DNA from 3 places in the Buttiauxella noackiae genome. Region 1 is predicted to be linked to each of the others. Evidence: riboswitches for the same ligand, from Rfam matches in the RefSeq annotation. Region 1 holds a riboswitch; each other region holds the start of a gene.
What was found. A riboswitch is a leader RNA that binds a small molecule or an ion and turns the genes downstream of it on or off. The one in region 1 is predicted to bind thiamine pyrophosphate.
Positions count from the first base shown of each region.

Region 2: another riboswitch for thiamine pyrophosphate. It lies ahead of thiM (hydroxyethylthiazole kinase); the one in region 1 lies ahead of thiB (thiamine ABC transporter substrate binding subunit).
Region 3: another riboswitch for thiamine pyrophosphate. It lies ahead of thiC (phosphomethylpyrimidine synthase ThiC); the one in region 1 lies ahead of thiB (thiamine ABC transporter substrate binding subunit).

Region 1 covers NZ_JPRU01000002.1:393,148-400,360, forward strand. Annotated here, with positions in the region: gene hemW (radical SAM family heme chaperone HemW) at 1-3, shown strand, start outside; gene IX31_RS10230 (sugar efflux transporter) at 99-1,277, opposite strand; gene sgrT (glucose uptake inhibitor SgrT) at 1,419-1,580, opposite strand; gene sgrR (HTH-type transcriptional regulator SgrR) at 1,674-3,362, shown strand; TPP riboswitch at 3,388-3,487, shown strand; gene thiB (thiamine ABC transporter substrate binding subunit) at 3,524-4,507, shown strand; gene thiP (thiamine/thiamine pyrophosphate ABC transporter permease ThiP) at 4,483-6,120, shown strand; gene thiQ (thiamine ABC transporter ATP-binding protein ThiQ) at 6,208-6,912, shown strand; gene IX31_RS10255 (DedA family protein) at 6,896-7,213, opposite strand, start outside.
Region 2 covers NZ_JPRU01000002.1:851,951-859,163, forward strand. Annotated here, with positions in the region: gene IX31_RS12390 (mandelate racemase family protein) at 1-769, opposite strand, end outside; gene fbaB (class I fructose-bisphosphate aldolase) at 1,007-2,059, opposite strand; gene thiD (bifunctional hydroxymethylpyrimidine kinase/phosphomethylpyrimidine kinase) at 2,238-3,047, opposite strand; gene thiM (hydroxyethylthiazole kinase) at 3,044-3,832, opposite strand; TPP riboswitch at 3,869-3,965, opposite strand; gene IX31_RS12410 (transporter substrate-binding domain-containing protein) at 4,439-5,389, shown strand; gene IX31_RS12415 (EAL domain-containing protein) at 5,766-7,213, shown strand, end outside.
Region 3 covers NZ_JPRU01000007.1:7,397-14,609, forward strand. Annotated here, with positions in the region: gene thiH (2-iminoacetate synthase ThiH) at 1-157, opposite strand, end outside; gene thiG (thiazole synthase) at 157-936, opposite strand; gene thiS (sulfur carrier protein ThiS) at 938-1,138, opposite strand; gene IX31_RS20635 (HesA/MoeB/ThiF family protein) at 1,122-1,877, opposite strand; gene thiE (thiamine phosphate synthase) at 1,870-2,505, opposite strand; gene thiC (phosphomethylpyrimidine synthase ThiC) at 2,505-4,406, opposite strand; TPP riboswitch at 4,495-4,608, opposite strand; gene IX31_RS20650 (Rsd/AlgQ family anti-sigma factor) at 4,659-5,162, opposite strand; gene nudC (NAD(+) diphosphatase) at 5,266-6,039, shown strand; gene hemE (uroporphyrinogen decarboxylase) at 6,091-7,155, shown strand; gene nfi (deoxyribonuclease V) at 7,171-7,213, shown strand, end outside.

The DNA.
Region 1 (7,213 bases):
TAATCAGAAGTTATTTGGCGGATGACGCTACGCTTATCCGCCCTACTAAGTGCAGTTGTAGGTTGGATAAGCGTAGCGTCATCCGACATAATTTCGGCTTAAATATTCTTCACCCGGCTCGTCAAAATCAACGCCAGTACCGACAGCCCGGCAATCAGCCAGTACACCGAATGGTGCCCAAAACTCTCCGCCAGCGCCCCCTGTAAAACCCCTGCCAGAATCACACCCGTCGAGATACTATTGGTGAATAATGTGGTTGCAGACCCCGGCCTACCCGGCATTAAATCCTGGAACCACAACATTCCAATACCGGCGACAATACCAATAAACACCGCGTTAAAGAGCTGGAGCAATAGCAGCGCCGTGCGGCTATGGAATAGAATTAAGCCGACGTAGAACAACACGCCAGCCGCCACAGCAATCACCATCATGCGCCGCTTGCCAAAACGCTTCACGTAATAGCCCGCAAGAATCATTGCCGGGATCTCAAGACCCGCAGCCGTTCCCATCAGAAGCCCCGCCAACGATTCGGGCAGCCCTAAATCACTGCTGACCCACAACGGCATGTCGATGATATACATGGTGTTGCAGGTCCACATCAGCATCGAGGCGATAAACAGCATACGGACGTTTTTGTCTTTCCAGCCACTGACCTGGGTAAGCGCCACATCAGCGGGCTGCTCAATTCTTGCGACGGAAGGAAGTGCGAAGAAAATTAGCGCAAGCGAGATAACAAAAATCCCGGCCGCGATAAGAAACATGGTGGTAAAGCCGTAATTTAACGCGAGCATAAACGACAATGGCGGGCCAATAACCCAGGCAAGCGAGAGCTGCGCACGCATGATCGAGCTGAACATCACCACTTCACGCGCTGAGTTATCTGCATACTCACGGGCAAGCGCGAAAATTTGCGGCATGGCGGTATTAGCAATAGACGCGAACATGACGCCAACAGTGATTAACGTCAGGTAATGACGGTTAAAAGCAAAAAGCACACAGTTTGCTACTGCCATCATGCAACAAACCATAATCAGTTTGCGGCGATCGCCCTGATTATCTGAACGCTTCGCCAGTGCCAGGCTGACGAGAATCCCGGCTATCGCATTGACGGTATAAAACAGACCGACCCAGAATGGGCGCACCTCTACTTCGCGACTTAAAAACAGGCTAAGAGTGGGCGCCTGGAGTGCCCCCGCAATCCCCATCATGAAAGCCACAATCATAAATGCGGCATATACCGGATTGAGGCGGCGTCCTTTGGTCAGAAACCAAATCATGCAGAAATTCCTTTTGTTCGAGCGCTCACTGGGTGTGCAAAACGTAAACTATACCTTAATGACGGGCATAAAAAAGCCAGCAGGAACAATCTGCTGGCCAGGTGAAATTCACCAATTCTCAGTCACACATGTATCAACGAGTCAGTGCTTCACGGTCACGGAAGTTGTCACCTCCCACTGCATTAAGTCCTCAAGCATCCTTAGACGTTGCGATGCTGTCAGGCGAGCCAGCCATCCAGCGGAAACACTTTGGGTTGCGGTAAAATACTGTTGATAGAACTTAATAACTGGCGACCGTTTCATATACATCTCCACTTCCTCGTTTCAACGTTGTTAATTATTGGCGTAATATGAGGAGAGTTAAATTGATGAGTTTCTGACGGGAGTTCCTCTTTTATGTCCAGCGGTCGTCTACAACAACAGTTCATACGTTTATGGCAATACTTTGAAGGTAAGCCGCAGGAAACCACGCTTAATGAGCTGGCAGATCTGCTGAATTGCTCCCGTCGCCATATGCGTACGCTACTGAGTGCAATGCAGGAAAAAGGCTGGCTCAGTTGGAAAGCAGAGGTCGGGCGCGGCAAGCGTTCACAGCTGGAATTCCTGTATACCGGCCTTGCACTGCAACAACAGCGGGCTGAAGATCTTCTTGAGCAAGACAGAATTGATCAACTGGTGCAGATCGTTGGTGATAAAGCCGCTGTACGCCAAATGTTGATTTCGCATCTTGGCCGTAGCTTTCGTCAGGGGCGGCATATCCTGCGCGTTCTCTATTACCGCCCACTGTTAAATCTATTACCAGGCTCGGCTTTACGTCGTTCAGAAACCCATATTGCCCGGCAAATTTTCAGCGGATTAATCCGTATAAATGAGGAAAATGGGGAACTGGAAGCAGATATTGCCCATCACTGGCAGCAAATTTCCCCATTACATTGGCGTTTTTATCTGCGCCCCGGCGTTCATTTCCACCATGGACGTGAGCTGGATATGCTGGATGTAATGACGTCCCTGCAACGCATTAATAGCTTGCCGCTGTATTCACATATTACGCAAATTACCTCTCCAACTGCATGGACGCTGGATATCATGCTTTCGCAACCGGACAACTGGTTGCCGTGGCTGCTGGGTAGCGTCAATGCCATGATTCTGCCGCGTGAATGGCAAACCCTGAGCAATTTTTCCCGCCAGCCAGTCGGTACTGGGCCGTACTCTGTCGTGCGCAACAATACTAACCAACTGAAGATTCAGGCTTACGATGATTACTTCGGCTATCGCGCACTCATTGACGAGGTAAATTTCTGGGTATTGCCGGAGATCGGTGAAGATGTCAGTTGCGCAGTGCAACTGTCGGGCATGCCTGATAGTGAAAAAGCCGTAGAAAGCCGCCTGGAAGAAGGCTGCTATTACATTTTGTTTGATAGACGCTCCGAATCTGGCAGTAATGACGAAGTTCGCCGCTGGCTAAGCCATGTGTTGGCCCCCATCCATCTGCTTTATAGCGCGGGAGCTCAAAACCAGCAGTACTGGTTCCCGGCGTATGGGTTATTGCCGCGCTGGCACCACGCACGTCCACAACCGGTGCTTGAAAAACCTGCTGGTCTGGAATCTGTAACGCTGACGTTTTATCGCGATCACGTCGAACACAGAGTTATCAGTAAAGTCATGGAGGAATTGCTGGCTCGCGTAGGGGTTAAGCTTGTGGTGCAGGAGGTTAGCTATGAGGAGTGGCATCAGGGCAATGCTGAAAGCGATATCTGGCTTAACAGCGCGAACTTCACCCTGCCGCTGGAGTTTTCCCTCTATTCTCATCTTTATGAAGTGCCGTTGATTCAAAAATGCATCGCAAATGACTGGGAAACCGATACCCGCAAATGGCATAACGGCGAGCTTTCGCTGCCTGAATGGTGCCAAAAACGAGTTGAAAACAATGATATTTTGCCGTTAATCCACCACTGGCTGCGTATTGAAGGGCAGCGCAGTATGCGCGGTGTACGCATGAACACATTGGGTTGGTTTGACTTTAAATCGGCATGGTTTGCGCCGCCGGAGCCCCAATCCGTGAATACGGGTAAAGAGCTTTCGTAAGATTCACAAAATCATTACAATGCACGCGTTCTCAACGGGGTGCTAAGACGAAAGTCTGGCTGAGATAATACCCGTCGAACCTGATCCGGATAACGCCGGCGAAGGGATTTGAGGCTCAATTCTCAAAGTCCTTTGCCACCCCTAATTCCAAGAGGTGCAAAGTGTTCAAAAAATTCCTGCCGTTACTGGCACTCATCGCAGCCCCTGTTTTTGCAAAACCCCTGCTGACTGTTTACACCTACGACTCTTTTGCTGCCGATTGGGGTCCTGGCCCTGCGGTGAAAAAGGCCTTTGAAGCTGACTGCAATTGCGAGCTTAAATTTGTTGCCCTCGAAGATGGCGTTTCACTGCTTAACCGTCTGCGCATGGAAGGTAAAAACAGCAAAGCCGATGTAGTTCTGGGGCTTGATAACAACCTGCTGGAAGCGGCTGCACAAACCAAACTGTTCGCCCCGAGCAACGTCGACACCGGTTCACTAAAAATCCCAGGCGGCTGGAATAACAGCACCTTCGTGCCGTTCGACTACGGTTATTTCGCCTTTGTGTATGACAAAAACAAACTCAAAAATCCGCCAAAAAGCCTGAAAGAGTTGGTCGAAAGCGACCAACAATGGAAGGTAATTTACCAGGATCCGCGCACCAGTACGCCGGGTTTAGGTCTGCTGTTATGGATGCAGAAAGTTTACGGCGACAAAACGCCTGAAGCCTGGGCGAAACTGGCGAAGAAAACCGTCACCGTCACTAAAGGCTGGTCTGAAGCTTACGGACTGTTCCTGAAAGGCGAAGGCGACCTGGTGATGAGCTACACCACCTCTCCGGCGTATCACATCATTGAAGAGAAAAAAGATAACTACGCGGCAGCCAATTTCAGCGAAGGGCACTATTTGCAGGTGGAAGTGGCGGGTCGCCTGGCTTCAAGCAAGCAGCCAGAGCTGGCAGCGAAATTCATGAAGTTCTTTACCACGCCTGAGTTCCAGAACACGATCCCAACCGGCAACTGGATGTACCCGGTCACAGACGTGAAATTACCAGAAGGCTTTAATAGCCTTGTCAAACCGCAGACCACGCTGGAATTTAGCCCGCAAGACGTCTCTTCCCATCGCGCCAGCTGGATTAGTGAATGGCAACGCTCCGTCAGCCGCTGATCCCAGGCTGGCTGATTCCAGGGCTATGCGCCGCCACTCTCGTGGTCACCGTAGCCCTGGCTGCTTTTCTGGCATTGTGGTTTAACGCCCCGCAAACCGATATCCGCGCTTTGGTGCAGGATAGTTATTTGTGGCACGTACTGCGCTTTTCCTTCTGGCAAGCGTTTCTCTCAGCCGCCCTTTCCGTGTTACCAGCCATTTTTCTTGCCCGGGCACTTTATCGACGCCATTTCCCAGGGCGGCTCGCGCTGTTGCGTTTGTGCGCCATGACGCTGGTTTTGCCAGTGTTGGTGGCAGTGTTCGGGATTCTGACGGTGTATGGTCGCGAAGGCTGGCTGGCCTCATTTTGCGCCTGGCTGGGAATCGAGTGGGCATTTTCGCCCTACGGACTGAAAGGCATTTTGCTGGCCCACGTTTTTTTCAATATGCCGATGGCGACACGCCTGCTTCTTCAGGCACTGGAAAATATCCCCAGCGAACAACGACAGGTCGCCGCGCAGTTGGGAATGCAGGGTTGGAACTTCTTTCGTTTTGTAGAGTGGCCGTGGTTACGCCGCCAGATCCTTCCTGCCGCCGCACTGATTTTCATGCTCTGCTTCGCAAGTTTTGCCACGGTGCTTTCACTAGGCGGTGGGCCCCATGCAACCACCATTGAACTGGCTATTTTCCAGGCGCTCAGTTACGACTACGATCCCGCTCGTGCGGCATTGCTCGCATTAGTGCAAATGGTTTGCTGTTTAGGCCTGGTGCTAATGAGCCAACGGCTGAGCAAAGCGATTCCCGTTGGTATCAGCCAGATGGAGGGCTGGCGCGATCCGCAAGATAACCTGCGCCGCAAACTGTGTGACGGGCTGTTAATTTCACTCGCATTGCTGCTGTTATTACCGCCACTTTTGGCGGTAATCATTGATGGCATCAATAGTGGTTTTAACACGGTATTGTCGCAGCCGATTCTCTGGCAGGCACTGTTCACCTCATTAAGAATTGCTGTTGGCGCGGGATTGATAAGTGTAGTCATCACGGTAATGCTGCTGTGGAGTTCGCGGGAATTGCGCCTGCGCAATCGTGCATTCGCAGGACAGGCGCTGGAACTCAGCGGCATGCTAATCCTCGCAATGCCGGGCATAGTGCTGGCAACCGGCTTTTTCCTGCTGCTCAATAACAGCATGGGTTTGCCACAATCAGCCGATGGGATTGTGATTTTCACCAATGCGCTGATGGCGATCCCTTACGCGCTAAAAGTGCTGGAAAACCCGATGCTGGACGTCGCGGAACGCTACAACAAACTGTGCCAGTCGCTGAATATCAACGGCTTAAACCGCCTGCGTTATATCGAGTTGCGCGCCCTGAAACGCCCACTGGCGCAAGCCCTGGCATTTGCCTGCGTGCTGTCGATTGGTGATTTTGGCGTAGTGGCGCTGTTTGGTAATGAAGATTTCCGTACGCTGCCGTTCTATCTCTATCAACAAATTGGTTCATATCGCAGCCAGGATGGCGCTGTTACCGCGCTTATCCTGCTGATATTGTGCTTTGCTTTATTCACATTGATTGAAAAACTTCCGGGGCGCTCTTCCCAAAATCATTCGGGTTGCAGGAAGGCGGTAAGTGAATGAAGCCTGGGAGCAGAGAAAACTATGTGACCAGGGTGACCAGGATGAAAGAAGGCAGCCAACGCACCTGTAACTTGAAGGATGAAGGGAATGCTAACGCTGACTGATGTAACCTGGCTCTATCACCATTTACCGATGCGCTTTTCGATGCAGATCAATGCTGGAGAACGCGTTGCGGTGTTGGGGCCTAGCGGAGCGGGGAAAAGTACGCTGCTCAGTTTGATTGCCGGTTTTCTGACGCCTGCCAGCGGGCAAATCATGCTAAATGGCAATGACCATACGGCGACTGCGCCAGCACAGCGCCCGGTGTCGATGCTGTTCCAGGAGAATAATCTATTCAACCACCTGACTGTGCGTCAGAACATTGGCCTCGGGTTAAATCCTGGCCTGAAGCTTAATGCCGCACAGCTCGAACGCCTGGCCACGATTGCCAACCAAATGGCGATAAGCGATTTACTCGACAGGCTGCCGTCGCAGCTTTCCGGTGGCCAGCGCCAGCGTGTCGCCCTTGCCCGCTGCCTGGTGCGCGAACAACCGATTTTGCTGCTCGATGAGCCATTTTCAGCACTCGACCCGGCACTGCGCCAGGAGATGCTGCAACTGCTTGATAATTTATGTCGCCAACAACAGCTGACGCTATTGATGGTGTCACACAGTATTGAAGATGCAGCGCGAATCGCTGAAAGAAGTCTTGTGGTGGTCGATGGCCGTATCGCCTGGGATGGCGACACGGCAACCTTATTGAGCGGAGAAGCTAGCGCATCAGCGCTGTTAGGTATTAGTGGTGCCCAGTGAGCACTTTCCAAAGAATACTGCGGTAAATCGGCATCATTGGGTGCATCTGAATGGCAACAAAGCTCCCCACCGCCAGCACGGCCATTGTTGGGGCTAACCAATGCAAACGAGATCGTGGCAGGTACTGAGTTAAACGATCGGTACCTGCTTTACCGCTGCGCCACCAGCGCCAACACAACCACCCCGCCAGCCACAGCCCCAGAGCCACCAGCAGCAAGAGCCATTTAAAGCTGCTGCTTTGCATATCCGCAGGAATATCAATCGCGGCACCCGCCAGAATCCCCGGTAAGAAATAGATTGG
Region 2 (7,213 bases), 460 kb from region 1:
GCCCAACAACGTCAATAGATAAGTTCTCAGAAAGCCAGACGTAGGACGCCATGCTCTCTTCTTCCATGGGTTCTTCGAACCAGGAAAAGTTGAGTTTTTCAAGCTCCTTGCCGATGTACAGCGCCTGACTACGGCTGTACCAGTGGTAACCATCAAGCATTAAATCGATGTCCGGCCCCACGGCTTCGCGCACGGCGGCACAGGCTTTGACATCCATTTTGGGATCTGGTGCGAAGGCAACCGGCGGCATCCAGGTATGGAGTTTGATGGCTTTATAGCCGCGAGCCACCAGCTTTTCTGCGAACTGCCCAAATTCGTCTGGCGTGGATAATCCCCCTTCCAGTTCATCACCGCACATGGTGCTGCCATAAGCTGGCACTTTGTCGCGGAAACCGCCAAGCAATTTGTAGACCGGCACTTTCAGTTTGCGGCCAATTAAATCCCACAATGCTTGCTCAACAAACGAGAGTGCGCGCTCGGTGAGTTGGTGCGCACTACCGCGCTGCCAGTGCACCAGATCCTGCCAGATGCGTTCGCGGTTAAATGGGTCTTGCCCAACCAATACCTTGCGGAAGAATGCATTTACTACATATGGGCGCACCACTTCTGGCGGCGCGAAAGAGTAGCCGCAGTCCCCTTCATCTGTGGTAATGGTCAGCATTGCCATTTTCGCAAGGCTTTCCGGGCCAGGATGAGAGTGGCCTGCACTGTCAGAAACTCGGCGGGTTGGGTAAGTAAAAACGGTTACGTTCACGGATTCTATTTTCACGGCTGTTATTGTCCCTTTGTTAATTTAAAACAGCGTTTCACCACTTACTCTATGCGTAAAAAATCACCTTCGCCTCGTTCAAAGGTGCTTAAATACGAGTCATTATTTGGACATATGTCCAGGAGGGCGTGATGCTTTTCACAAAATGTTATGGAATTGTGATGAAGATTACTGATGGAGGCGGGGAAGTTTTTGGCGGGTGTCGCATGTGCTAACCCGCCAGGAATACGCAGAAAATCAGGCGATAGTGACTTTGTTGTTCAGATACACGTCTTGCACGGCATTAATCAACTTAACCCCCTCAGACATGGATTTCTTAAAGGCTTTGCGGCCAAGAATTAACCCCATGCCGCCCGCACGCTTATTAATAACTGCGGTACGCACAGCATCTGTCAGATCGGTTTCACCTCCAGCGGCACCACCCGAGTTAATCAACCCTGCGCGGCCCATATAGCAGTTGGCCAGTTGGTAACGCACCAGGTCAATCGGATTATCGCTGGTCAGTTTGGTGTACACACGGTCATCGGTATAACCAAAGTTTACCGCCTTGTAGCCGCCATTATTTTCCGCCATTTTCTGCTTCACGATATCCGCGCCAATCGTGGCGGCCAGATGGTTTGCCTGGCCAGTTAGATCGGCGCTTACGTGGTAATCCACACCGTCTTTTTTAAAGTCCGGGTTACGTAGATATGCCCAAAGCACAGTGACCAGCCCCAGTTCATGTGCGCGCTCAAACGCCACAGAAATCTCTTCAATCTGGCGACGTGACTCAGGCGAACCAAAGTAGATAGTCGCCCCTACTGCCACCGCCCCCATATTGAAAGCCTGCTCGACGCTTGTATATAACGTCTGGTCGAAAGTATTTGGGTAACTGAGCGTTTCGTTGTGGTTAAGTTTGACGAGGAAAGGAATGCGATGCGCGTAACGTCGTGACACCGATGCCAGCACACCATAGGTTGAAGCGACACAGTTGCAGCCAGCTTCAATCGCCAGCTCAACAATGTTTTTCGGGTCAAAATAGAGAGGGTTTGCCGCAAAAGATGCCCCGGCGGAGTGTTCCACACCCTGATCGACCGGTAAAATAGAAAGGTAACCAGTGCCAGCAAGCCGCCCGGTGTTATACAGCGTTTGCATGTTTCGTAGCACCGCAGGCGGGCGGTTGTTATCCACCATCACGCGGTCTACATAATCCGAACCTGGCAGATACAACTGGTCTGCCGGAATAGTCATACAACGATGCTGTAACAAGCTGTCGGCATCTTTGCCAAGCAGCTGTGCAATATCAGTCATAATACGCTCCCGTAAATTCAGCGAGCACCCTGCCCGCTGAGGATGGATTCTCCTGGCCTGCTTTCATTAAAACAGGCAGACATAATCCTGGCCGTGACTGACGGTATTCGCCACCTACGGGAGCACTTTCGGTTTGTTTTGCGGTGTAACGTTTTATACCCGGCGGAGATTTACCCCATTACCACCACTCGTGAAAATGATGCACTGGCCCAATTCCTTGCCCAACCTCCAGCGAATCCGCCTGTTTTAATGCCTGAGACAGCCACTTTTTCGCCGCTGTGATAGTTTGAGGCCAGTCGTTGTTGCGTGGATAAAGTGCCGCAAGAGCTGCGGATAATGTGCAACCCGTACCATGCGTATGACGCGTTTGCACACGTGGCGCAGTAAAACGTTGTGCTCCACTTTGGGTAAACAACCAATCAGGGCTTTCAGCATCATCAAGATGGCCGCCTTTCATCAGCACGGCCTTGCATCCCATTCCTAGCAATGCATCTCCCTGCTCTTTCATTTCACGTTCATTACAAGCTTGCGCCGTATTCAACAGAGCTGCCGCTTCGGGTAAGTTCGGGGTAATCAATGCCACCTGCGGTAATAACCTGCGGCGTAAACTTTCTACCGCCGAAGGGGCAAGCAACGGGTCGCCACTTTTCGCCAGCATTACCGTATCAAGCACCACGTTTTTCACTTTGTAAAATGCCAACCTCTCGGCCACAGCATCAACAATATCTGTTTCTGCCAACATGCCAATTTTGACGGTGTCGATGCGAACATCGCTCAGTACAGAGTCAAGTTGGGCTGCGACAAATTCAGGTTCGATACGATAAACCGACTGCACTCCTCGCGTATTTTGTGCAACCAGCGCGGTAATGACACTAGTGCCATACGCACCCAATGCCGAGAACGTTTTAAGGTCGGCCTGGATACCCGCACCACCACTCGGGTCGGTTCCAGCAATAGTGAGCGCATTAATGCGTTTTACTCCTTTCATATCAGGGCCTCCGCATTAAGTGCGTAAAGCGCGTCCAGAAAGGCTGGAGTGAAACTACCGGGCCCACGGCTTGCAGCAATTGCCTGCTCGCCAGCACATTTCATAAACTGGCAGGCGGAAGCAACATTATCTAGCCGGGAGCCAGGCAATGAACAACAGGCAGCCACAACCGCAGAAAGTGCGCATCCTGTGCCGACAACACGCGTCATCAACGCACCACCACCGGCAACGCTCCAGGCATTCTCGCCATCGGTGACATAATCTTCTTCACCTGTAACTGCAACAATTGCACCAGTCATCTGCGCAAGTTTGAGAGCGGCGGGTAGTGCGCAAAGCGCCTCTTCAGTGCTGTCCACACCTCGTCCGCCACCAGTTTCACCCGCAAGAGCCATGATTTCCGACGCATTACCACGAATGGCGGCCGGTTTTAATTCAAGAATGGTGCGTGCAAATTTTGTACGAAAATCCAGGCCACCGACGGCTACGGGATCCAGAACCCAGGGGGTTGATGATTGGTTAGCGGCATGAATGGCTGCAAGCATCGCAACGCTACGCTCAGAGGTAAGTGTGCCGATATTGATGAGTAGAGCGCAGGCTATAGGGCTAAATTGTGCGGCTTCTTCGGGCTCAATGACCATCGCAGGAGCCGCACCAATAGCGAGCAAAACGTTGGCGGTAAAATTCTGCACCACATCGTTAGTCATGCAATGAACTAAAGGAGAGACTTGACGTAAATTATGTAAAACCGACGCGGCAAGGTGGCCGGGTAGCAGGTCAGGCTGCATATTGAAAGCTCCTGCCCGGCGTGAAGAAGGGATGCCATGGCAGGCATCTGACTTCCCTACGCTGGCATTATCCAGATCAGGTGGTACGGGTATTTCTCAGCCTTCACAAAGAAGGGCACCCCGAGTCATTTAAATCAAAATCAACTACTTGCGAGTAACATCCCGTTAATAGCTGTTCAGGATAATGCCAGCGGAAAGTCTGACAGACAAGTTCTTAATGTCCGTGACCCCAGTGAAATGATGACCAACTTTCCCTGGCATCATCTTTATCAGGATTTGACTATTAATGAGAATACTCTCTCAAAACCTATTAACATAAATCTAAAAAATTAATTTATTATAGTTAACGAATTCACCAGTCGTTATTTTTGACCAACCAGTCAAAATTATTTCTATGGAGCTTTTAATTTTGCCAATAGCTGTTAATACACTGAAACAACTTGATCATTAAATGATCGCAATGTATTTAAAATATACTGAAAAAAACATCAACTCTACCTTGTTCGATATAATGAAATTGGCAACAGCATGCTTTATGTGTATAACTAGCAACAAATATTTGCCTTTGATCTTTTCTTATAAAAAAACATAAATCCAACATCCTATATGAATATCGAAAACAAAATCTCAACTAATAAAAACAGTATTGCAAAAATATTCAATTGGTTAATTACATGTATTTTTATTGTTTCTGGTCTGTTTGTCTCTGTGGCTCAAGCCCAACAATCAAAGACGATAGAGAGCATCACAAATACTCATCAGATAAACATCGCCTATCGTGATGCCCCACCTTTTTCTTATGCAGCATCGGATGGCAAAGTTGTTGGTTATGTCATTGATTTATGCAACGTTATTGTTAGTGATATTAGTAAACATCTGAATATACCTGACTTAAAGATTAATTATATTGATAACAAATATCTACCAGACAGAGATGCTTTATTGCGTGAAAAGAAGGTAGATATGATCTGTTCCGTTAATGCTAACGTCATTGAATGGAAAACGATTGCAGACTATTCAATCCCCTATACTTATTCATACACACGATTCGCAACGTTAAAGAACAAAAATATATCATCTATTGATCAATTAGCCGGGCACACTGTTAGTGTGACATCGGGATCAGTTGATGCCCTTGCTCTTAACCAGGCCAATCGTGAGTTGGGTCTCAATTTATTCGTCATTACTACTCCGACCATGGAAAAAGCTTTTGAGCTGATGCGCAATGGAAAAACATCCGCTGCCTTTATCAACGACATTTCATTAAAAGAAATCATTGAGGCTCAGAGCGATAAAACTTCATTTTCCATTAGTGATAAAGGGGTTGGAAAACCACAATTCTTTGTCATATTGCTACCGCACGATGACCAAGAATTTAAGTCACTGGTAAATCAGAGTCTTTGTAAAATAAGAAAATCACCTGATTTTGGAAAAATTCATGACATCTGGTTTAATAAACCAATTCCTTATTTAAAGTTAAATTTACAAAGCCCTTATTCACAAGAAATGGATAAAGCCTTAACGCAATTTGATGATTGTTCAAGTGCAGAACGATAAATAGTTAGTCGCCCACTACATTGGGTGGCTTGAAGAATGTATTGAACTACAAACCTTCCAGCAGAGACTCCTATTACGAGATACATTTCCAATTTCCTGACTTATACACACACTATTACCCAATGCAAATACAACGATCGATTTTTAAACCATAAACAAACATGAGAACACCATAAACAACATTCATAGCATGTTAATAACATATTGTTTTTGTCTAATCATACATTTCATTTGACTCGTCACTAAAATCCATATGAAAATTAATAGCAAATTATTGGTTTAGTGTTTGTTGGATGAATCACGGATAAGATTAAAAACCTCATGGCTATCATTAGACTTTATATAAACGAAAAGTAAACCATTGTGAGTAAGTAGCATGGGGCTTAGAAGTTTTCTTGAAAAAATGTACAAACCTGTGGTTATGGAAAATGAGTTAGCTAACAGAAACTCCAGGATCAACAAAAGTACAGTGGTTAATCAGTGGCGGAATTTTCCATTGATGTATTTAGCTCGCCCTAAAAACCTAAAAAAGTACATCACACTCTGCTTTTCATTTGTTCTTCTGTACTCATTTGCGGATAAACTGAGTAATAGCATTGAGATTTCTGGTACAACTATCAGGCTCTACGACCTCACGTTGCCCGTAATTTCCGCATTACTTATTTTGTACAACAAAAAGGCAATTCCGGTTCTTATTCTGTTTGCCCTGTATCGTGTTCATACACAGCCTTTACCCCAGGTCCTTGATACAATATCTCAACTCACAGCGGCTTTAATCAGCACAAAAGTCTATTTCTACGCCACTGGTAAGCGTGGGGCCGTCAGTTTCGGACGTAGTAGCCTCAGCGCCCAGCGCATACTGTGGTTGATATGTTTTAACACCCTTATTTTTACACTCTTTCAACAGTTTTTATTACTAAAGTTTAATTTTATATCAGAAATAAATATTTTAAGTATCCCCACTCTCATTAATATTCAATGGATGTTGACATCCTGTATTACAGGCACTCCATTTTGCTATCTCATTCTCAGAGCTTGTTACCAGCCACTATGGTTTTTCAACTACCTGAAAAAGTTGAAAGAATTAATTGTTTCTGGGCCACGTGCAATTTATCAATTACTCTGGGCAATGTTAGTAATCGGAATTATGTATTGCCTGATTTATGTACATGGCGATAGCTTAATATATACAGATTACACTATCGTATGGCTTTTACCGGTGATGCTCTGGGGAGCAATCTGTCTCGGCCATGCACTAATGTCCCCTCTTTGGGTAGTCATGCTCATTTTATTGAGTGACTACATTAATAATTATATATCAATAGATCATGAATTTACTTTTAACCATTATGTTAGCCATTTGGCTTTAACTTGCTCCATGATTTTTACCTTTTCTCTGACAATTGTTATTGTTGGGGTATTGGTTACGCGTATTCTAAAGCATATCAGAAGCCTCAAACGAATTTCTTTATCAGAACCACACACTGGGTTACCTAATCTTCTTGCTTTAAAAAATGATATCATTCGTTACCCACACGCTGGGTTGTGTATTATTCAATGCCCTGAGTTAAATACTCTAACACAAACCCATGGGATAATATTTCGCTTCGAATTCGTTAAAGCTGTTTTTTCTTATTTAAGCCCATTGCTTGTGGATAATGAAAAAATGTATTACAGCCCAGGGTATGGCCTTCTTCTACGCCTGAATAAGGTTGATGACGATATTATCCACCCTTACTATAAAGCGATGTCATCTTTTCGTTTTTCGTGGGAAGAAATGGAGCTGGGTCTCAATTTTGGCATGGCGTACATGGCATACGGAAA
Region 3 (7,213 bases), on a different contig from region 1:
GACTGGCAGCCGGAGACAATAGCGCCATAAGATCATCGCGGGTAATCTTGCGGGTGCTTAATGCACGTTCTACATCGGCAGCGGTTTTGCTGTTGATACGAAGCGTGATGTCATCCCAGTCCAGCTCGCGCCAGCGGTCGGTGAAGGTTTGTGCCATCACAAACCCTCCTGGCTGAATTGCAGAAACTGGGTTAGCGGACTGGAAGCTTGTGCCTGCTGGTGGCGAGCCCCTAAACCGGATTGAGCGGCAATTGCTCCGGCTTCAACAGCCATGCGAAAAGCGTGGGCCATTTGAATGGGATCTCGTGCAACCGCAATGGCAGTATTCACCAGTACAGCAGCAGCCCCCATTTCCAACGCTTCTGCGGCATGGCTTGGCGCACCAATGCCAGCATCAACCACTACCGGCACGCGGGCCTGGTCGATAATGATTTCTAAGAATGCGCGGGTTTGTAAGCCCTGATTGGAACCTATTGGCGCTCCGAGCGGCATGACTGCCGCACATCCCACTTCTTCAAGCCGTTTGCACAATACCGGATCGGCGCCGCAATATGGCAGCACCACAAATCCCAGTTTGACGAGTTTCTCTGCAGCTATCAGTGTTTCGATGGGGTCGGGTAACAAGTAGCGGGCGTCGGGATGAATCTCCAGTTTTACCCAATGAGTGCCGAGCGCTTCGCGGGCCAGTTGAGCTGCAAAAATCGCTTCTTCCGCCGTTTTGGCTCCGGACGTATTCGGTAGCAACTGCACGCCTGCCTCAAGCAATGGCGCGAGGATCGCATCGTTATGGTTACGCAAATCGACACGTTTCATTGCCATCGTCACCAGTTGGGAACCGGAGATACGAATGGCCTCGACCATCACCTGCGGTGAAGAGAATTTCCCGGTACCGGTGAATAATCGTGATGAGAAAGTTTTATCAGCAATCTGTAGCATGTTAACCCCCGGCTATGGCCTGAAAAAGCAAGATTTGGTCGCCATCATTCAATAAATGGGTCTCCCACTGCTCGCGTGGAACGATAGTCTGATTGATGGCCAATGCGATCCCTGGCCTTATTAGACGCAACCGCTCCAACAAATTTTCCAGCGTCAGGTTATCCGGGCACTGCATTGGTTCTTCGTTAAAGTGGATGTGCATGTTGCCCTCCGCATACCGGGCAATTAGCTGCTTTCTGCATGGCGAGAGTTCGCCAGCTATGTTGACGGGCATCAAACAGACGCAAAGTCCCGGCAGCGGGAACCATACCGCTTATCAGTTTTATGGCTTCAAGTGCCTGTAATGTCCCCATGACCCCAACTACCGGGCCGATAATGCCTGCGGTGCGGCAATTGCGTTCTGGCTCTTGTTCATCCGGCCAGACGCAGCGATAACAACCGTTTTCCCATGGCGGCGTAAGGACCATCAACTGCCCGCCAAACCCCACTGCGCTGGCGGAAATCAACGGTTTATTATGCGCGATACATGCAGCGTTAATCCCCTGTCGTGTCGCCATGTTGTCGCTGCAATCCAGCACTAGATCGGCGCTTTTTACTGCCTGAGCTAATGATTTTCCAGCCAGGCGTTCGCCAATAACCTGGAGTTTAATATCAGGATTGAGCAGTTGAAGATGACGCTGTGCGACTCGTGATTTCGGCTGGTCGAGATCTGCTGAAGTGAACAGAATCTGGCGCTGCAAATTACTGATATGCACATTGTCATCATCAGCAAGAATCAAAGTGCCAACGCCCGCAGCTGCAAGATATAACGCGGCTGGCGAGCCTAGCCCGCCAAGCCCGACGATTAAAACTTTACTTGCGAGCAGCTTCTGTTGCCCTTCGATGGCAATGTCTTCCAGCAACAGCTGGCGGCTGTAGCGCATGAAATCTGTATCATTCATCGCCAGCCCCCACCAGTTCCAGTAGCTGCGCAGTAGCAGTTTGCCAGTTAGCAGCCTGAGTTATTGCGCTAACAACAGCCACACTGCCAACGCCAGTGGCGAGGACGGCAGGAACTCGTTCCAGGCTAATTCCGCCAATCGCCACGGTGGGATAATCACCGAGGGTTTTGATATGTTCAGCCAATTGCTCGAGCCCCTGCGGGGCAGACGGCATCTGTTTGGTATTGGTTGGAAAAACATGCCCCAGAGCGATGTACGAGGGGCGTGCCGCGAGGGCGCGATCCATTTCCATATTATCGTGAGTGGAAAGTCCAAGCCGCAGACCCGCATCGCGAATAGCGTCCAGATTTGCCACATCCATATCTTCCTGACCGAGATGCACGCCGTAAGCGCGATGTTTTATCGCCAGTTGCCAGTAATCGTTAATGAATAAACGTGCGTTGTAGCGATCGCCCAGTTTGATGGCCGCGATAATATCGGCTTCTACGTCGCTTTCGACTTTGTCTTTGATTCGTAGCTGGATGGTGCGTACACCAGCCTCTAGCAAACGCTCGATCCACTCCACACTATCCACCACCGGATACAATCCCAGGCGTTTTGGAACATCTGAAAAAGCTGATTCGCTCATCACACTTCCTCCTGGCGCAGGTAAATTTCACCGCCTTTTGCCCGGAACGTTTGCGACATATCTTCCATGCCGACTTCAATCGCCTGTTTAGCCGCGAAATCACGCACTTCCTGGGAGATTTTCATTGAGCAGAATTTTGGCCCGCACATCGAACAGAAGTGAGCGACTTTGCCGGATTCTTGCGGCAGCGTTTCATCGTGATAGGCGCGAGCGGTGAAGGGATCGAGCGCGAGATTAAACTGATCTTCCCAGCGGAACTCGAAGCGGGCTTTTGACATGGCGTTGTCGCGGATTTGCGCGCCGGGATGGCCTTTTGCCAGGTCTGCAGCATGCGCCGCAATTTTGTAGGTAATCAGCCCCTGTTTAACATCTTCTTTATTCGGCAGGCCGAGGTGCTCTTTTGGCGTCACGTAACAGAGCATCGCGCAGCCAAACCAGCCGATCATGGCGGCTCCAATACCGGAAGTGAAATGGTCGTAACCTGGCGCAATGTCCGTGGTCAGCGGGCCGAGTGTATAGAACGGAGCTTCGTGGCAATGCTCCAGTTCTTCGGTCATATTGCGGCGGATCATCTGCATTGGCACATGTCCTGGCCCTTCAATCATTACCTGCACATCGTATTCCCAGGCAATTTTGGTCAGTTCGCCCAGTGTATGTAGTTCTGAGAATTGCGCTTCATCGTTGGCATCCTGAATGGAGCCAGGGCGCAGGCCATCGCCCAGTGAGAGTGAAACGTCGTAAGCGGCACAAATTTCGCAAATTTCGCGGAAGTGCTCATACAGAAAGTTTTCCTGATGATGCGACAGGCACCATTTCGCCATAATCGATCCGCCACGCGATACAATTCCGGTCAGGCGTTTGGCTGTCATCGGCACATAACGCAGCAACACTCCAGCGTGAATAGTGAAGTAGTCCACGCCTTGCTCGGCTTGTTCCAGAAGCGTGTCGCGAAACATTTCCCAGGTCAGGTCTTCAGCAATGCCGTTTACTTTTTCCAGTGCCTGGTAGATTGGCACTGTTCCGATTGGCACAGGGCTATTACGCAAAATCCATTCGCGGGTTTCGTGGATATAGCGGCCAGTAGATAGATCCATCACGGTGTCCGCCCCCCAGCGTGTTGACCAGACCAGTTTTTCCACTTCTTCTTCAATGGAGGAGGTGACCGCTGAGTTGCCGATATTAGCATTCACTTTGACAAGGAAATTACGCCCGATAACCATTGGCTCAGATTCGGGGTGGTTGATATTGGCAGGGATAATTGCCCGGCCTGCGGCGACTTCGTCACGCACAAATTCAGGGGTAATATTTTCTGGCAGGCGCGCGCCAAAACCCTGGCCTGGATGCTGGTGGCGTAACACTTCATCGCGAATGCGTTCACGGCCCATGTTTTCACGGACGGCGATAAACTCCATTTCCGGCGTCACAATTCCCTGTCGTGCATAGTGCAGTTGCGTAACGATTTTTCCAGCCTTAGCGCGCTTAGGCGTGAGTTGTGTTTCAAAACGCAATTCGTCCAGGCCATCATCAGCAAGGCGCTCTTTGGTATACGCAGAGCTACGGTCGGTCAGTATTTCGCAGTCATCACGTTCGGCAATCCAGTTTTCACGCAGTGGTGAAAGCCCGCGCAGAACGTCGATGCTGATTGCCGGGTCGCCATACGGGCCAGAAGTGTCATACACCGGTATCGCATCGTTAGGGGTGAATAAAGGGTTTTCTTTGGTACCGCCAGTTGCGGTTGGGCTGAGTTGAATTTCGCGCATCGGTACGCGGATATCATCGCGTGAGCCAGTTAGATAAATACGTTGGGAGTTGGGGAAAGCAGTACCTTCCAACGTATTGATAAAATGTTGGGCAGCAGCGCGTTGTTCGCGGCGGTTTAGTTTTTTTTCAGTAGTAGACATAGCTCATTCCAGTGTTTATCAGGAAGTGGCTTGTCAGAACAACGGAGGAGTAATGAATGTGGGGCGCCCGCGTACGGGTGAACCCAAAAGCAGAATTACTCTTGTTCCCTTCGCAGGTATTAGCCTGATCAGGTTCCGCGGATCCCGAATTAACGGTCTCAGCCGGTGTTCAATTAAACACTCGGCACTCCGACAAGATAAACCCGTATTGCTACGGGTCGCTATGTAAACTACTCGTTAACAGAGCAGAACTCAAGCCGGACGTGCAAGGCTGCCGGTATCGTTAGCACTGTCATTTAAATCATTGTCGTACGCCAACAGAATGAGTTTATCTTCCAGCGAGAAACGTGATTCCAGCGCTTCGCCGATGCCGGATAATGCTTTCTGGAACTCAATATAGTTATCATCATCGATAGCACTTTCGAGATGCGAATCGTAAAAATCCATAATGTGTTGGGTGTTGGCTTCAAGCTGCGGATAAAGGTGAGTTGCGGCTAAAAGTGGGCTGCTACCTTCCATTTCGCTGATAATGCGTTCATAAATATTGAAATGACCGGCAGAAAGATAATCCACCAGATTATGGCAAAAGTTATCCAGAGCCTTTTCATTGAGCGCGGTATGGGATTCCTTGTTAGGCTTGATCCCTACCATATTGTAATAAGCCACCAATAAATGTTTGCGGGCATGTAGCCATTGGTCGATTAACTCATTACTACCACCGACGCGCTCAGTCAGATTTTCTAACTGGTTAAGCATGATTGACTCCGTGATTCCGTGAGTAAAAGATGTAACGCAAACGTACCCAAAATTGTTACGACCATTTGTTTATACCAGCGAACTCGGGGATGTGCACCAGGTTATGGAACGTGTAATTCAAAAGTTAGATCAGGGCTGGTTTATCGTCAGTCATGAACAAAAATTGTGGTTGCCGAAAGGTGAGCTACCTCACGGAGCGGCGCAAGATTTTCAGCTTGAGGGTGCGGTTGGGATGCATATCGGCGAGTGGGAAAGTGAGCCGGTGTGGTTAGTGCGACAAAATCGCCGTGCAGATATGGGCTCAGTGCGCCAGGTTATTGACCAGGACCCAGGGTTATTTCAACTTGCCGGGCGTGGCGTGCAGTTAGCCGAGTTCTATCGCTCACATAAATTCTGTGGTTACTGCGGCCATGAAATGCACGTTAGCAAAACCGAATGGGCGATGCTGTGTAGCCATTGTCGTGAACGCTACTATCCACAAATTTCACCGTGCATCATCGTGGCTATCCGCCGTGACGACCACATTCTGCTTGCTCAGCACACACGCCATCGCGGTGGGGTTTATACCGTGCTGGCCGGGTTTGTCGAAGTAGGGGAAACCCTCGAGCAAGCAGTGGCGCGTGAAGTGATGGAAGAAAGCAGCATCCACGTGAAGAATTTGCGTTATGTGACTTCCCAACCATGGCCGTTCCCGCAATCTTTAATGACCGCATTCATGGCGGAATATCACAGTGGTGAGATTGAAATTGACCCGAAAGAGTTACTTGATGCGGGTTGGTATCGTTATGACCAACTTCCGTTATTGCCGCCACCTGGTACGGTTGCTCGTCGACTGATTGAAGACACTGTCGCCCTGTGTCGGGCAGAGTATGAATGACGTGGTAAACTGGCGGAATGTATTTAGAGTTCCAGCCAAAGGAAATGCAAAATGACTGAACTGAAGAACGATCGTTACCTGCGGGCGCTGCAACGCCAGCCTGTAGATACCACGCCAGTATGGATGATGAGGCAGGCAGGTCGTTACTTGCCAGAATACAAAGCAACACGTGCCCAGGCCGGCGATTTTATGTCGCTGTGCAAAAATGCGGAGTTGGCTTGCGAAGTGACTTTGCAACCGCTGCGTCGCTACCCGTTGGATGCGGCGATCCTCTTCTCCGACATCCTCACCGTACCGGATGCGATGGGGCTTGGCCTCTATTTTGAAGCGGGCGAAGGCCCACGTTTCCGCTCACCTATCACCAGCCGTGCTGATGTTGAAAAGTTGCCGATTCCTGATCCGGAAGGTGAACTGGGTTATGTGATGAATGCAGTGCGCACCATTCGCCGCGAGCTAAAAGGCGAAGTGCCGCTGATTGGCTTCAGCGGTAGCCCGTGGACGCTTGCGACTTATATGGTTGAAGGCGGTAGCAGCAAAGCCTTTACCGTGATTAAAAAGATGATGTATGCCGACCCGCAAGCGCTGCATCTTCTGCTCGATAAGCTGGCGCAAAGCGTCACGCTATACCTGAATGCGCAAATCAAAGCTGGCGCGCAATCGGTGATGATTTTCGATACCTGGGGTGGCGTGTTGACCGGGCGTGATTATCAGCAGTTCTCGCTCTATTACATGCACAAAATCATTGATGGCCTGCTACGTGAAAACGAAGGTCGTCGCGTGCCAGTGACTATGTTCACTAAGGGTGGCGGCCAATGGTTGGAAGCGATGGCTGAAACGGGATGTGATGCGCTGGGATTAGACTGGACGACCGATATCGCCGATGCTCGTCGCCGTGTAGGCCATAAAGTCGCACTGCAGGGCAATATGGACCCGTCCATGCTTTATGCTCAGCCTGCACGTATCGAAGAAGAAGTCGCAACGATTCTGGCAGGATTCGGTAAAGGTGAAGGCCACGTCTTTAACCTGGGCCATGGCATTCACCAGGATGTTCCGCCAGAACACGCGGGTGCATTTGTTGAAGCGGTACATCGTTTGTCGAAACCGTATCACCTGTAAAAATCAGGAGAGGGAATGGATCTCGCAAATCTTCGTAAGCAACAGATCGAATTAGCTT